2 regions of the Stenotrophomonas sp. PS02301 genome follow, and region 1 is predicted to be linked to the other one. Evidence: riboswitches for the same ligand, from Rfam matches in the RefSeq annotation. Region 1 holds a riboswitch; the other holds the start of a gene.
What was found. Region 1 has a riboswitch for glycine ahead of gcvP (aminomethyl-transferring glycine dehydrogenase). Riboswitches for the same ligand answer to the same signal wherever they lie in the genome.

Region 1 (7,966 bases):
GCGGGATGCAGAAGGTCTTGTGCAGGTTCAGGTGCGAGACGTCCGAGCCCCACTTGCCGGGCTTGGCCACGCCGACCAGGGCGTTCATGTTGGCGCCGTCGGTGTACACCTGGCCGCCGTGCTTGTGCACGATCTCGCAGATCTCCACCACCTCTTCCTCGAACACGCCATGCGTGGACGGGTAGGTGATCATCAGCGCGGCCAGGCGGTCGCTGTACTTCTCCGCGTTGACCCGGATGTCCTCCAGGTCGACGTTGCCGTTGGCATCGGTCTTGGTCACCACGACTTTCATGCCGCACATCTGGGCCGAGGCCGGGTTGGTACCGTGCGCCGAATCCGGGATCAGGCAGACGTCGCGATGGCCTTCGCCGCGCGAGCGGTGGTAGGCGCGGATCGCCAGCAGGCCGGCGTACTCGCCCTGCGCGCCGGAGTTCGGCTGCAGGCTCACCGCGTCGTAACCGGTGCACTCGACCAGCATCGCTTCCAGGCCGTCGATCAGGTCCTTGTAGCCGGTAGCCTGGTCGGCCGGGGCCAGCGGATGGATGTTGGCGAACTCCGGCCAGGTCACCGGGATCATCTCGGCGGTGGCGTTGAGCTTCATGGTGCAGCTGCCCAGCGGGATCATGGTGCGATCCATCGCCAGGTCCTTGTCCGCCAGCGAACGCAGGTAACGCAGCAGTTCGTGTTCGCTGTGGTGGGTGTTGAACACCGGGTGGGTCAGGAAGGCGCTGGTGCGCACCAGATCGGCCGGCAACGCATCGGCGGTGGCCGCATCGAGCGCGTCCACGTCGACGGTCGCACCGAACAGCTGGCCCAGCGCGATGATGTCGGCGCGGGTGGCGGTTTCATCCAGGCTGATGCCGACCGCATCGCTGTCGATCGCACGCAGGTTGATGCGCGCCGCCGCAGCCTTGTCGTGGATCGCCTTGGCGTCCACATCCTTGACGTGCAGGGTGTCGAAGAAATGCTCGCCGACATTCACGCCGGCGCCGCGCAGCGCGGCGGCCAGGATGCTGGCCAGACGGTGGGTGCGACGGGCGATGCGGGTCAGGCCTTCCGGGCCGTGGTACACGGCGTACATCGAGGCCATCACCGCCAGCAGCACCTGGGCGGTGCAGATGTTGGAGGTCGCCTTCTCGCGACGGATGTGCTGCTCGCGGGTCTGCAGGGTCAGGCGGTACGCGGCGTTGCCCTGCGCATCGACCGAGACACCGATCAGGCGGCCCGGCATCGAGCGCTTGTAGGCGTCGCGGCAGGCCATGAAAGCGGCATGCGGGCCGCCGAAGCCGAACGGCACGCCGAAGCGCTGCGAGTTGCCGACCACGATGTCCGCACCCCATTCGCCGGGCGCGGCGATCAGGGTCAGTGCCAGCAGGTCGGTGGCCACGGCGACCAGGCCACCGCGCGCGTGCACGGCATCGGCCAGCGCCTTGTAATCGCCGATATGGCCGAAGGTATCCGGGTACTGCAGCAGCACGCCGTAGGCTTCGGCTTCCATCGCCTCGGCCGGGGTGCCCACGCGCAGCACGATGCCCATCGGCTCGGCGCGGGTGCGCAGCAGTTCCAGCGTCTGCGGGTGCACGGCGTCGTGCACGAAGAAGGTATCGGACTTCGACTTGGCCGAACGCTTGGCCAGGGTCATCGCTTCGGCGGCGGCGGTGGCCTCATCCAGCAGCGAGGCGTTGGCGATCTCCATGCCCGTGAGGTCGGCGCACAGCGTCTGGAAGTTGATCAGCGCTTCCATGCGGCCCTGCGAAATCTCGGCCTGGTACGGGGTGTAGGCGGTGTACCACGCCGGGTTTTCCAGCACGTTGCGCAGGATGACGTTCGGGGTGAGCGTGCCGTAGTAGCCCTGGCCGATGAAGGTGCGGAACACCTGGTTCTTGTCGGCGATGGCGCGGATCTTGGCCAGTGCCTGCACTTCGGTCAGCGACTCGGGCAGGTCCAGCGGTGCCGGCGATTTGATCCCGGCCGGGACGATCGCATCGGTCAGTGCGTCCAGCGAGGCGTGGCCGACCACATCGAGCATCTGCGCGATTTCGGCGTCGTTGGGGCCGATATGGCGTTCGACGAACGCGTGGCTGTGTTCAAGCTCGCGCAGGGAGGGGGTGTTCTGGGACATGGCTGGCATCTCGGAGAGTGGGCACGCACGTTCGGAAGGCGGCCGGGCCAGGGCGCGTCGCGGGCGACAGCGATCCACCGGACCTTGCGGTCTTCCTGGGTGCCCCTCTGTCCTTTTGCCTGAGAGTTTAAAAGCGCGCATCGGCGTGCTTCGTGCCCCTTCGGCGCCGGCATTCGCCGGTCTCTCCAGAGTTTTGGTACGGGTGGTATCGGGCCTGAGCGATTACGGGCGTTGCGCCTTCGGCAGCGGGTGTCCGCTTCTCCCACCATGTAGCGCGGCGATTATAGCCCAGCCGTTTCGGGCACTGGGCCTTTCCGGCACATGAATACGCAGCCGCGCAGGACCCCGGAAACCCGGCCCGGGCATGGTGCCGGGGGCGGCAAAGGCCTATGATCACTGGATCCTCGTATTCATCTGGCGCCGCCCGTTCCGGGCCAGGCGCCCGCCGTGCAGTGCGCATGGCCGCTGACGGAAGCCCGCATGACGCCCGCCTCACCCTCGACCCGCCGCTTGGCCCTGCTGCTCGCAGGCCTGGCGATGTTCGGTCCGTTCTCGATCGACACCATCTTTCCCGCCTTCCTGCTGCTGGGCGACCGCATGCAGGTGGACCAGGTCGCGGTGCAGCAGACCATCAGCGTGTACCTGCTGTTCTATGGGCTGATGAGCCTGGCCCACGGCCCGCTCTCGGATGCGTTCGGCCGCAAGCGGGTGATCATCGGTGGGCTGGTGCTGTTCATCGGCGCCTCGATCGGCTGTGCGCTGTCGCGGGACATGACCACGTTGCTGGTGTTCCGCGCGCTGCAGGGCGTGACGGCCGGTGTGGGTGTGATCGTCGGCCGCGCCGTGATCCGCGATCTGTACCACGGTGCCGACGCGCAGCGCTTGATGAGCCAGGTCTCGATGATCTTCGGCGTCGCCCCGGCGATCGCCCCGATCATCGGTGGCTGGATCCTGCTCGGCGGCGGCGACTGGCCGTTGATCTTCTGGTTCCTGGTGCTGTTCGGCGTGGTGTTGCTGCTGGCCACCGGCAAGTGGCTGCCCGAAACCCATCCGGTCGAGGCGCGCACGCCACTGTCGATGCGGGAACTGCTGCGCAGCTATGCGCGGATGGGTTCCAATGCGCGCCTGCTGCGTCTTGCTGCAGCCGGTGCGTTCAATTTCTCCGGCATCTTCCTGTATATCGCCTCGGCGCCGGTGTTCGTGATGCAGCACCTGAAGCTCGGCGAAGGCGGATTTGCCTGGTTGTTCATTCCCACCATCGGCGGCATGACCGTGGGCTCGTTCCTGTCCGGGCGCATGGCCGGGCGGATCGTGCCGCAGCGACAGATCGCGATCGGGTTTGCGTTGTGCGCGGTCTCGGCGCTGTTGAACTTCGGCTACGTGGCATCGGTACCGCAGATCGCGCTGCCGTGGGCGGTGATGCCGATCTTCCTGGGCGGCGTCGGCATGGCCTTGATCTTCCCGATCCTGGCGCTGGCCGTGCTGGACATGTACCCGCATCAGCGCGGCCTGGCGTCCTCGATGCAGATGTTCATCCAGCTGATGATCAACACGGTGGTGGCCGGCGTGGTCTCGCCGATGCTCAGCAGCAGCCCGATGCACCTGGCCTTGGGCTACGCGGGCTTCTTCGCCATCGGTGCCGTCTTCTGGTACTGGGAGCGGCGCTGCGAACGCCGCCGCGACCTGCTCACGCCCATCGAGTGAGCCGCATGCATGCCACGCCTGCACACAACGCAGGCGTGGCGGCATTGCCATTGCGCGACTGCGGCGTATCCTGTGCCTTCGCCAGCCAGTTCGTGCTCCACGACAGCCAATACGCTCCCCTGCGGACGCCGCGTCCGCCGCAACTCAGGGTGATTGCATGGCTGCCCATCAGACCTACCGCCTGTTCGATGTCGCGCTCAAGCAGCGCACCGTTCTCTCTCCGTCGCTTACCCGCATGGTCTTCGCTGCGCCCGATGTGGCCAACATGAAGACCGACGGGCCGGATCAGCGTATCAAGGTGTTCTTCCCGCTACCCGGCCAGCCAGCCCCCGAGGTGCCGCAGGGCGAGGACTGGTACGCGCGTTATCGCGCGCTGCCCGACACCGAGCGTGCGCCGATGCGCACCTACACCATCCGTGCGCTGCGCCCTGAAGTGGGCGAAGTTGATGTCGATTTCGTGCTGCACGGCGAGACCGGCCCCGCCTCGCGTGTGGCCATGCAGGCACGTGTCGGCGATCGGGTCGGACTGCTGGCGCCCGATGCGCGGGTCGAGCACAGCAGCGAGGGCTACGAGTGGAAGCCGCCGGCGCAGGTGAAGCGCGTGCTGTTGGTGGCCGATGACACTGCGCTGCCAGCCGTGGCCGGCATTCTGGAAGACTTGGCGCAGTGGCCGCAGCCGCCGGACGTGCAGGCCTTCCTGGAGGTGGAGCACGAGGCGGATGTAATGCCGCTGCAGGCACCGCCCGGTGCGCAGCTGTTCTGGCTGGCCCGCGAGGGCGCCGCGCATGGTCAGCGGCTGCAGGACGCGGTACGGGCCCGGGTCGGTCCCTCCGGTACGCGCCATGGTGAGCAGGAACTGGCCGAGATCGACATCGATCAGGACATCCTGTGGGAGCAGGCCAGTGCGCCGGGCGGCGGGCTGTATGCCTGGGTCGCCGGCGAGGCCGGCGCGGTGATGGCGGTCCGCCGGCACCTGGTCAAAACCTGTGGTATCGACCGCCAGGCCATCACCTTCATGGGCTATTGGCGGCACGGCAAGGTCCTGGATTGAGAGGGCCGCCCGTGCTGCGATACGGGCTCGCCAGGGTCCGTGCGGTATCCTTGGCGCTTTGCCGCAGTCCGGATTTCCCCATGTCGACCACCTCCAAACTGCGCCGCGACATCCGCCGGCGCCGCGAAACCCAGGCCGCCAACCGCGAGCAGGCCGCCACCCCGCCGGTCGAGCCGCATGCCGAACTGCGCGACCAGCAACGCACGCTGCTGGCCGGTGTGGTGCGCCGCGAGGGTGAGTGGGTGCTGGGCATGGACGGACGCATCGCGGGGCAGACCACCAGCGCGGCACGCGTGCTGGCCTTGATCATGCAGGCCGCCGAACTGCACGAGCGGCAGGGCACGCCGGTCCGGTTGGTGTACTCGGATGCGTTGAAGGATGCCGCGCACGCCGAGGCCAAGGCCGACGGCATGGACTTCGAGCAGTTCAAGACCGAGCTGGCGGCCGCCCTGAAACCCACGTCGTAGCGCCACGCCCTGCGTGGAAGCGCATGAAAAAACCGGCCTTTCGGCCGGTTTTTTCGTTGCGGGCTGCGGCCGGGCGGGCCCGGCCCAACCCACGGGTTACGGTGCCGCGCGCGCCGTCGGTGCGGCCGGGGCCGCAGCGGTGGCCGCCGGCACCTGCCAACCGCACATCTGGCCCTGGTTCTGCTGCTTGAGCCATTCGTTGACCGGGGTGAAGTACTCGATCATCGGGCCGGCATCGAGTTTGTCGCCGCCGGTGATTTCCTTCAGCGTGGCCTGCCACGGCTGGCTGGCGCCCTTGCTCAGCATGGCCCAGAACTTCTGGCCGGCTTCCTTGTTGCCGTAGAAGCTGCACTGATGCAGCGGACCCTTGTAACCGGAGGCATCGCACAGGCCCTTGTAGAACTGGAACTGCAGGATGCGCGCCAGGAAGTAGCGGGTGTACGGGGTGTTGCCCGGCACGTGGTACTTGGCGCCCGCATCGAAGAATTCCTCACCGCGCGCGCTGGCCGGGGCCACGCCCTGGTACTTGGCCTTCAGGTCCCACCACGCCTGGTTGTAATGGTCCGGGGTGATCGAGCCATCGAACACGCCCCAGCGCCAGCGGTCGATCATCAGGCCGAACGGCAGGAACGACACGCCGCTCAGGGCCATGCGCATCTGCGCGTTGATGGTCGCCTCGCGGCTTTCCTGCGGGGCGTCGACCAGGCCGATCGAGTTGAGGTACTGCGGCGTCATCGCCAGCACGATGGTGTCGCCGATCGCTTCATGGAAGCCGTCGTTGGCACCGCCCTGGAACAACGGCGGCAGCGGGTTGTAGGCCAGGTCGTAATAGATATGACCCAGCTCGTGGTAGATCGTGGTGAAATTCTCTTCGTTCGGCTTGATGCACATCTTGGTGCGCACGTCGCCTTCCATGTTCATGTCCCACGCGCTGGCGTGGCAGACCACGTCACGGTCCAGCGGCTTGATGAACTGGGTCTTGTCCCAGTACGACTTCGGCAGTGCCGGCATGCCGAGCGAGACATAGAAGTCCTGCGCGCGCTCGGTCATCTGCTTGGCGGTACGCAGTTCGGCCTCACGCTGCGCCTTGTACAGCGCTTCCACGTTCGCGCCGCTGCCGGCCTTGGCCAGTGCGCCACTGAGGTTGGTCTGGTACTGCTTTTCCAGTGCGGCGGTGATGTCCAGGTTGCCGGCACCGGGATACGGTTCCAGCTGGTCCCACAGGTTGGACCAGTCCTGCTGCCACATGTTGCCGGTCAGGTGCGCGGCGATCAGGCCGCCGTTGACCTCGGCCTTGTCCTTGCCGTACGTGGCATCGAGCTTGGTACGGGCATAGCAGTGCAGCTGCTCGTACATCGGCTTGACCTGGTCCCACAGCCGGTCGGTTTCCGGGCCGATCTGGTCGGCCGGCATGTCGTAGCCGCTGCGCCACATCTGCCCGGCGTCGGCGAAGCCCATTTCTTTGGCACCTTCATTGACCAGGCTGACGAAACGCTCGTAATCAGCGCGCATCGGCTTGGTGGTTCCATGCCAGCCCTGCCAGGCGTCCAGCTGCGCGTCGTAGTCGCGGCTGCGGGCGAGGACCTGTTCCAGATCGCCGAGCTGGCGGCAGGTCTGGGGGTTGGCTTCATCGGTGCAGTATTTGCCGGAGCCATAAGCGCCTTCCATGCGGCTGGCGATGCGGGTCAGCTCGGAGAGCTTGGCCGGGTCGCGCGGGGCGGGCATGGAGGTCATCAGCTTGAGCAGGTGGATCTGGCGCTTGGTGTCTTCGCTCATCGGCTGGCCGTCGTACTGGCCGGCCTGGGCGATCCAGCCGTTGAGCACGGTGAGCCAGCGTTCGTTGGCCTTGGCCGCGACGCGCTCGGAATCGTCATTGATGTAGGTCGAAGACAGCCACTGGGCCGAGGTCATTTCCGGGTACATGGCTTTGTACTCGGCGTTGACGCGGGCGATGAACTGGTCCGCGGTTTCCTTGGACTGGGTGGTGCCCGTGGCCGGTGCATCGGCGGGGGACGGTTCCTTCTGGCAGGCCGCCAGCGTCAGTGCGGCAGCACTGACAGCCAGGGCCAGCAGGAGCGGGCGGTGGTTCACGGGCACATCCTTGGGTGGTGACAGACCGGCGAAGGCTAGTGAAGCGCCGGGCGCACCGCAAGGGGCAGGGCAGCAGGGTTCGGGTGGGATCGTAGCGCCAACGTCAACGGCGTGGCGTCATTGCATCGTGGTTTGGGTCGGTGCGGGCGGGTTGTCGGGACCCGCCGTGAACCCGTCCATGGGGGCTCGATATGCGCCATCCATGGCGCATAACGGTCCCGCCAACCCACCCACACCGCCCCGTCGACAGTGGGTCGGTGCGCATGGGAACAACAACGGCTCGAGACCAACCCACAGCCGAAGCCATCGTCTTTGCTCGACTATCCGCCGACGGACGGTATGGCCTGCCTCGACCAAAACGGAAGAGCGAATAGCTGACAGCAGTGGTCGTTCCGCTTCAAACCTCGCACGACGCAAACAGATCGCGGTCACGTTCATACACCGACGTCTTGACCTGCATCAGCCCCAGCACCGACGGGAACAGATTGTCGTGGTCGGTGTACTTGCCTGCGCGCTCCCGCACGCAGGCCA
Region 2 (7,966 bases), on a different contig from region 1:
AGGCCAGGATCAGGGCGCGGTACTCGGCCACCGAGCGCATCTGATCGTTGGCATCGAGCATGATCGCGCGGGTCGGCCCGTCGAAGCTGCCCTTGGGCAGGTTGACGTTGGCCGTGCCGATCGCGGTGCGGATGCTGGCCATGCTCAGCCCGTTGGCGGCCAGCGCGGACGGATTGACCTGGATGCGCACCGCCGGGCGCTGCCCACCAGCGAGGCTGACCAGCCCGACCCCAGGCAGCTGCGAGAGCCGCTGCGCCATGCGGGTATCGACCAGATCGTGCACCTGCGGGAGCGAGAGGCCCTGCGAGGTCACTGCCAGGGTCAGGATCGGGGTGTCAGCCGGGTTGACCTTGCGGTACACCGGCGGCACCGGCAGGTCGTCGGGCAGGAAGCTGTCGGCGGCGTTGATCGCGGCCTGCACTTCCTGCTCGGCCACGCCGAGCGCGACCTCCAGCGAGAACTGCAGGGTGATCACCGACGCGCCGCCGGAGCTGGTCGAGGACATCTGCTTCAGGCCGGGAATCTGCCCGAGCTGGCGTTCCAGCGGCGCGGTGACCGCGCTGGTGGTGACATCCGGGCTGGCGCCGGGATACAGCGTGGTGATCTGGATGATCGGGTAATCGACCTGCGGCAGTGCCGCGACCGGCAGCAGGCGGTAGGCCATCACGCCGGACAGCAGCAGCGCCACCATCAGCAGCGTGGTCGCGACCGGGCGCTCGATGAAGGGGCGCGAGAGGTTCATGCGCCGGTCCGTGGCGGGTCCTGCTCCACCACCTCGACCTTGGCGCCTTCGCGCAGCCCGTCGATGCCTTCCACCACCACGCGCTCGCCGGCCTTGAGGCCTTCGCGCACCGAGACGCGTTCGCCATCGGCCGGGCCGAGCACCACGGTGCGCAGCGATGAGGTGTCATCGGCCGCGATCACATAGACGTAGCTGCCCTTGCTGCCGAACTGCACGGCGGCATTGGGAATCACCACCGCATCGCTGCTGCTGACCTGCAGACGCACGTTGACGAACTGGTTGGGGAACAGTGATTCATCGGTATTGGCGAACTGCGCGCGCAGTTTCAGCGTGCCGGTGGCGGTATCGATGCGGTTGTCCAGGCTGGAGAGCACCCCGTCGCCCAGTGCAGTGCGCTCCTCGCGGTCCCAGGCTTCCACGGTCAGCCGGGGATTGGCGCGTGCGGCAGCCACCACCGCCGGCAGGTCCGGCTCGGGCACGGTGAACAGCACGCTGATCGGGGTGGTCTGGGTGATGGTGGCCAGCGGCTCGGTATCGCCACTGCGCACCAGGTTGCCGACATCGACGTTGCGCAGGCCCATGCGCCCGGCCACCGGTGCGGTGATGCGGGTGTACTGCAGCTGCAGGCGTGCTTCATCCACCGCCGCCTGGTCGGTCTGGCGGCGGCCCTGCAGCTGGCGGACCTTGCTCTGCTGATCACTGAGGTCCTGCGCGGAGACGAAGTGCTTGCTTTGCAGTTCGGCGAAGCGCTTGAGCTGGCTTTCGGCATTGTCCAACTCGGCCAGGTTCTGCTGCTGGGTACCCAGCGCACGCGAGAGCTGCACCTGGAACGGGCGCGGATCGATCTCGGCCAGCAGCTCGCCGGCGGTGACGTGCTGGCCCTCGGAGAATGCCAGCCGCAGCAGCTCGCCATCCACGCGGCTGCGGATGCTCACCGTATGCAGCGGGGTCACCGTGCCCAGCGCTTTCAGGCGCACCACCAGGTCTTCCTGCGTCGCGGTGGCCACACGCACCGGGGTCGGCTGCGGACCCCCGGACGGGCCGGCGGCGGGGGCGGGCGAGAGCAGTTTCCATGCAGCGATGGCGGCCAGGCCGACACCGGCAGCGATCAACAGCGGTGTGGCGAAACGACGGCGAGACGACGGGGGCGTTGAAGCGGACATACGCATCCTGCGCACCCTCCACCGGAGCAGTGCGTCCATGGGGACCGGCCGACGGCGGCAGGTCAACGGGGGAGAGGGTGTCTGGCGGGGCAGCGGGTGGAACACCGCCGCGTGGCTGGATGCCGTTCGAATGGAACGGGAGCGCCATGATACAGGGCCGGGCCGCTCAAGCTCCCGTGACCTTGGTCATGCCCGCGGGTGCGTCAATGCACCTCGTCGCGGTACACGAACTTCGGCATTTCCCACTTGAAGTGGATGGCCAGCAGGCGGAACAGGAAGCCGCCGCCCAGGCACCACAGCGTGGCCGCGTTGAGCGACACGCCGAGTTCCAGCAGGGCCAGGTAGGCCGCGCCGGTGAGCAGGGTGATCACCGCATACAGTTCTTTCTGGAAGATCAGCGGCACCTCGTTGCACAACACATCGCGCAGCACGCCGCCGAACGCACCGGTCAGCATGCCGGCGATCAGGATGATCGGCACGGTGTGCCCGCCCTCGCGCGCGACCGCGCAGCCGATCAGGGTGAACGCGATCAGGCCCAGGCCATCGAGCACCAGGAAGGTGCGCCGGAAGTGATGCATCCAGCGCGCCACCCAGGTCGCGATCAGTGCCGCGCAGATGGTGAAGCCCAGGTACTCCGGGTGCTTCACCCAGCCCAGCGGGTAGTGGCCGAGCACGATGTCGCGCAGCGAGCCGCCGCCGAGCGCGGTGACGCAGGCGATGATGACCACGCCGAACAGGTCCATGCGGCGGCGACCGGCCGACAGCGCGCCGGTCATGGCTTCGGCCGAGATGGCGATGAGGTAGATCAGGGAGAGCAGCATGGGGGGCTCCGGGAAACACGTCAGGCGGGGGACGGAAACGCACACGCCTCACGCCAGCGCCGCTGCACTGTCGTGGGGTGGGATTCCGTTGCCGCTCCCGCTGTCCTTTTGCCTGAGAGTTCGGTGGCCAAAGCCACGTGCCCCTTCGGCGGGTCATTGAAGACCTCTCTCCAGATCGGCGTGTCGGATGCATGGTTGGTGGCTGTGCAGCCACCGGCCTGAGCGATTATGGGAGCCTGCGCCTTCGGCGGGCGCCAGCGCGGCGCCTCTCTCCTGCATCCGGGGCGGATTCTAGCAGCCGCCGGGCCCGTGCCGGGGGATAATCCCGGTATGCCCGCTGAACCCGCCCTCTGGTACCTGTACCTGCTTGAATGCCGCAACGGCAGCTATTACGCCGGCATCAGCAACGACGTGGACGCGCGCTTCCAGGCCCATCTGGCCGGCAAAGGGGCGAAATACACCCGGGCCAACCCGCCGGTGAAGGTGCTGGCGATGCGCGCCTACCCGGACCGCGCGGCGGCGTCGAAGGCCGAGTGGCAGCTCAAGCGGCAACCGCGCGAGCGCAAGCTGGCGTGGCTGGCGCTGCCCGATCCCACGTAGCCCCGCGTGCGGGTTGTTCGGGCCTTCGTTGGCGGCATACCATCGACCCTCGTTCGTTGATCCGCTTGCCCAAGCCCTGGAGTGCCATGTCCCGCGATCTGTCGTTGTACCCGGAAGATGAGAATGGCGATGTGCTCTGGAACATGCTGCAGGACGGCGATGATCTGACGATTCCGCGCGAGGTGGATTTCGCGCTGATCTTCCCGACCCAGGATGTGGCGATCGCCTTCGCCGTGCACCTGCTCAAGAACGACCAGAAGGTGTCCTTCGCCGCCTACGACGGCAACGATGACTACCCGTGGCAGGTGGTGGTGCATCCGCTGATGCTGCCGACCCACCAGAACATCGCCGGCTTCGAAGGTCTGCTGGCCAGCGAGGCGGTCTCCTACAGCGGCCAGGTGGATGGCTGGGGATGTCTGTCGCAGGGATGATCAGGGCGTGGGCGGTCGTTTCGGCCGGCGATCGTCCTGTGCATCGCCGAAGATGATCCGCGCGCTGCGCTGGTAGCTCCAGTACGCCACCGCCCAGTTCAACAGCACCACCACGCGGTTGCGGAAGCCGATCAGGAAGAACACGTGCGCGGCCAGCCAGAACCACCAGGCCAGCACGCCGGAGAGCTGCAGCCGGCCGAGGTGGACGATCGCGGCCATGCGGCCGATGGTGGCCAGGTTGCCGAAGTCCTTGTACTTGAACGGACCCGGCGCGGGCTTGCCGGCCAAGCGCGTCTGGATCGTGGTGGCCACGTGCTTGCCCATCTGCTTGGCCGCCGGGGCGACGCCGGGTACCGGCTTGCCGTCGGCCTGGGTCAGTGCCGCCAGGTCACCGGCAACGAATATCTCCGGGTGACCCTCCAGGGTAAGGTCAGGCTGCACCGGCACGCGGCCGGCGCGGTCCAGTGGCACCTCCAACGTACGTGCCAGCGGTGAGGCGGCGACACCGGCGGCCCAGACCACGGTGCGGGCCTCGACGAAGCGCTCGCCGAGCTGGAAGCCTTCGGCATTGATGTCGCTGACCGGCGTGCCGGTGAGCACCTCCACGCCCAGCTTTTCCAGCTGACGGCGCGCCTTGAGCGAGAGCACCTCGGGGAAGGTGGACAGCACGCGCGGGCCGGCTTCGACCAGGCGGACCTTGGCCGAGGCGGGATCGATATGCCGGAACTCATTGCGCAGCGTGTGCCGCGCGATCTCGGCCAGGGTGCCGGCCAGTTCCACGCCGGTGGGGCCGCCACCGACCACGGCGAAACTCAGCCACGCCGCTTTGCGCGCGGGATCGGGTTCGGCCTCGGCGCGCTCGAAGGCGAGCAGCAGCTTGCGGCGCAGCGCGATGGCATCGTCCAGCGTCTTCAGGCCGGGCGCATCGGCGGCCCATTCGTCGTGGCCGAAGTAGGCATGGGTGGCGCCGGTGCACAGCATCAGGGTGTCGTACGTAATCTGCGTGCCATCGGCCAGCGTCGCGGTGCGCGCGGCCTTGTCGATGCCGGTCACTTCACCCAGGCGCACTTCGACATTGCGCTGGTGACCGAGGATGTGGCGCAGCGGCGCGGCGATATCCGGCGCGGACAGGCCTGCGGTGGCCACCTGGTAGAGCAGCGGCTGGAACAGATGATGGTTGCGACGGTCCACCAGGGTGATGCGCACGTGCGCCGAGGCGAGGGCACGGGTGGCCCAGAGGCCGGCAAAACCGCCACCGATGATGAGCAGGTGGGGCGTGGGATCGCGGGTCATGCTTCACTCCTTGGCGGGCGCCGGAGGGGGGCGGCGCAGGTCGTCTCGTGATGCGGCCCATGGTAGCACGTGAAGCGCGATGTTCACGTCGATGGCCGATACTGGGTTCAGGGGCCATCGCGCTTGCCCGATGGCCGATCCGATCCCGCCCAGGAGACCGAGATGTCCGAACCGGAAAAGCGCATCGCCCTGCTGATCGATGCCGACAACGCACCCTCTTCCAAGATCGATGCGGTGCTGGCTGAAGTCGCCCGCTACGGTGTGGCCAATGTCCGCCGTGCCTACGGCAACTGGAAGAGCCCGCGGCTGAAAGGGTGGGAGTCCGTGCTGCACGAGTACGCGATCCGCCCGATCCAGCAGTTCGCCTACAGCCGTGGCAAGAATGCCTCGGACATGGCGATGGTGATCGACGCGATGGACATGCTGTACGCACGCAATCTGGATGGCTTTGCGATCGTCTCCAGCGATGCGGATTTCACCCCGCTGGTGATGCGCCTGCTGACCGACGGGGTGAAGGTGTACGGCTTCGGCGAGAAGAAAACGCCCGAGCCGTTCGTCAACGCGTGCTCGAAGTTCACCTACATCGAGGCGCTGGGCCAACCCCATGCGGCCGATCAGGAGGTGGAGCAGGACAACGAGGAAACCCGCCCGCGCAAGAGCGGCCCGGAGCTGCGCAATGACACCCGCCTGGTGCAGATGCTGCGCCGCGCGGTGACCTCGGCCGAAGCCGAGGATGGCTGGTCGCATCTCGGCCCGGTCGGCAGCCAGATCGGCAACCAGGCCTCGTTCGATTCGCGCAATTACGGGTACGGCAAACTCAGCGATCTGCTGGCCGCGACCGGCCTGTTCGAGATGAAGAAGGACGGCAAATCGACCTATGTGCGCGCACTGCCCAAGAAGAGTGCGGCGAAGGCGGCGAAGTAACAGCCCGCCGTTGGGCGTATCGTAGCGGCACCGCGCGACCCCGCTGCCGCGCATCGAACGATACGGGAATCCGATCATGCTGAACATCTGGGGCCGTCGCAATTCCAGCAACGTGCGCAAAGTGCTGTGGTGTGCCGAGGAGATCGGGGCGCCCTACGAGTCGATCGAGGTCGGCGGTGCCTTCGGTGGTACGCAGTCGCCGGAATACCGCGCGATGAACCCGAACGGGCTGGTGCCGGTGATCGAAGACCACGGCCTGCCGCTGTGGGAATCCAACACGATCGTGCGCTACCTCTGCGCGCGCTACGCGCTGGGCACGCTGTACCCGGAAGACGTGGTGGCGCGCGCGCAGTCGGAGAAGTGGATGGACTGGACCACCTCGACCTTCGCCGGCGTGTTCCGCGATCTGTTCTGGGGGACCCTGCGGACCGCGCCTGCTGATCGGGACGAGGCCCGCATCGCAGCGGCACTGGTGCGCTCCGGCGAGTTGCTGGCGATGGCCGATGAGGCTTTGTCGCGGCAGCCGTATCTGTCCGGTGAGCAGTTCGCGATGGGCGATATCCCGCTGGGTGCCTTCATCTATGCCTGGTTCGAGATGCCGATCCAGCGCCCGGACCTGCCGCATCTGGCCGCGTGGTACGAGCGGTTGAAACAGCGGCCGGCGTATCAGCGTGGGGTCATGACCGCGTTGACTTGAGCGGCCGTGCCGACCCACGGTCGGCACCTGCCGGCCTAATACAGATCCATCGGATCCACATCCAGCGACCAGCGCACCTTGCGTGCCTGCGGCAGCGCGGCGATCTGCGGCGTCACCTGATCCAGCACGCCGTGCAGCGGGCGTCGCGCGGGTGAGGACAGCAGCAGCTGGGTGCGCTGGTAGCCGGCGCGGCGGGGCATCGGTGCTGGCATCGGGCCATAGCGTTCCACTGCCGCGTCGTCGGGAATCAGCGCACGCACGGCACTGAGCATCGCGTTGGCATGCTCCACCTGCTGCGCTTCGGCACGCAGCAGCGCCAGATGCGCGAAGGGCGGAAAACCGGCCGCCTCGCGCTGCTGCAGTTCCGCATCGGCAAAGGCGTGGTAGCCGCCGTTGACCAGCGTCTCCAGCAGGGGATGCCCCGGGTGGTGGGTCTGCAACCAGACCTCGCCGGCATCCACCGCACGCCCGGCGCGGCCGGCGACCTGGATCAGCTGCTGCGCGAGTTTTTCACTGGCGCGGAAGTCGGCCGAGAACAGGCCTTCATCAATGCCGACCACCACCACCAGGGTCAGCTTCGGCAGGTCGTGACCTTTGGCGAGGATCTGCGTGCCGACCAGAATCCCCGCGCGATCGCCGAGCGAGGCCAACTGGGTTTCCAACGCATCCCGCTTGCCGGTGGTGCCGCGGTCGATGCGGATCACCGGGAACTCCGGGAAGGCCTCGACCAGGTGTTCTTCCAGCCGCTCGGTCCCGATGCCCTGCGGCTGCAGCGCCAGGCTGCCGCAGTCCGGGCACGCCAGCGGCGCGGACTGGCGTGCGCCACAGTGGTGGCACTGCAGGCGCCGGCCGCCGGCATGCACGGTCATCGGCGCATCGCAGCGCTGGCACGGCGCGGTCCAGCCGCAGTCATGGCAGAGCAGCACGGGCGCATAGCCGCGGCGGTTCTTGAACACCAGCACCTGGTGCCCGGCCTGCAGATGCTGGGTGATGCCGGCCAGTACTTCCGGCGAGAGCCCATCGCGCAGCGGGCGTTTACGCACATCAAGCACGCGCACCACCGGCGGACGCGCGGCGCCCGCGCGCTGCTTCAGGCGCAGGTGGGTGTAACGGCCGGCATGCGCGTTGTGCAGCGATTCCAGCGACGGCGTGGCGCTGCCGAGCACCACCGCCACGTCCAGTGCCTTGGCGCGTACCAGCGCGAAATCGCGTGCGTGATAGCGGATGCCGTCCTGCTGTTTGTAACTGCCGTCGTGCTCTTCGTCGATCACGATCAGGCCCGCATTCGGCAGCGG

Region 2: linked by a shared signal. The riboswitch ahead of QMX81_RS00635 (trimeric intracellular cation channel family protein) and the one ahead of gcvP (aminomethyl-transferring glycine dehydrogenase) in region 1 are both predicted to bind glycine.

Annotation. Positions count from the first base shown of each region.
Region 1 is NZ_JASCOO010000080.1:980-8,945, forward strand. Features, by position in the region: gene gcvP (aminomethyl-transferring glycine dehydrogenase) at 1-2,131, opposite strand, end outside; glycine riboswitch at 2,220-2,321, opposite strand; gene QMX81_RS16270 (multidrug effflux MFS transporter) at 2,603-3,826, shown strand; gene QMX81_RS16275 (siderophore-interacting protein) at 3,984-4,877, shown strand; gene QMX81_RS16280 (hypothetical protein) at 4,958-5,344, shown strand; gene QMX81_RS16285 (M2 family metallopeptidase) at 5,441-7,435, opposite strand; gene QMX81_RS16290 (phosphoethanolamine--lipid A transferase) at 7,833-7,966, opposite strand, start outside.
Region 2 is NZ_JASCOO010000001.1:107,973-115,938, reverse strand. Features, by position in the region: gene QMX81_RS00645 (MdtB/MuxB family multidrug efflux RND transporter permease subunit) at 1-742, opposite strand, end outside; gene QMX81_RS00640 (MdtA/MuxA family multidrug efflux RND transporter periplasmic adaptor subunit) at 739-1,905, opposite strand; gene QMX81_RS00635 (trimeric intracellular cation channel family protein) at 2,109-2,726, opposite strand; glycine riboswitch at 2,819-2,910, opposite strand; glycine riboswitch at 2,919-3,012, opposite strand; gene QMX81_RS00630 (GIY-YIG nuclease family protein) at 3,057-3,326, shown strand; gene QMX81_RS00625 (ribonuclease E inhibitor RraB) at 3,413-3,757, shown strand; gene QMX81_RS00620 (NAD(P)/FAD-dependent oxidoreductase) at 3,758-5,050, opposite strand; gene QMX81_RS00615 (NYN domain-containing protein) at 5,213-5,974, shown strand; gene QMX81_RS00610 (glutathione S-transferase) at 6,051-6,671, shown strand; gene QMX81_RS00605 (primosomal protein N') at 6,707-7,966, opposite strand, start outside.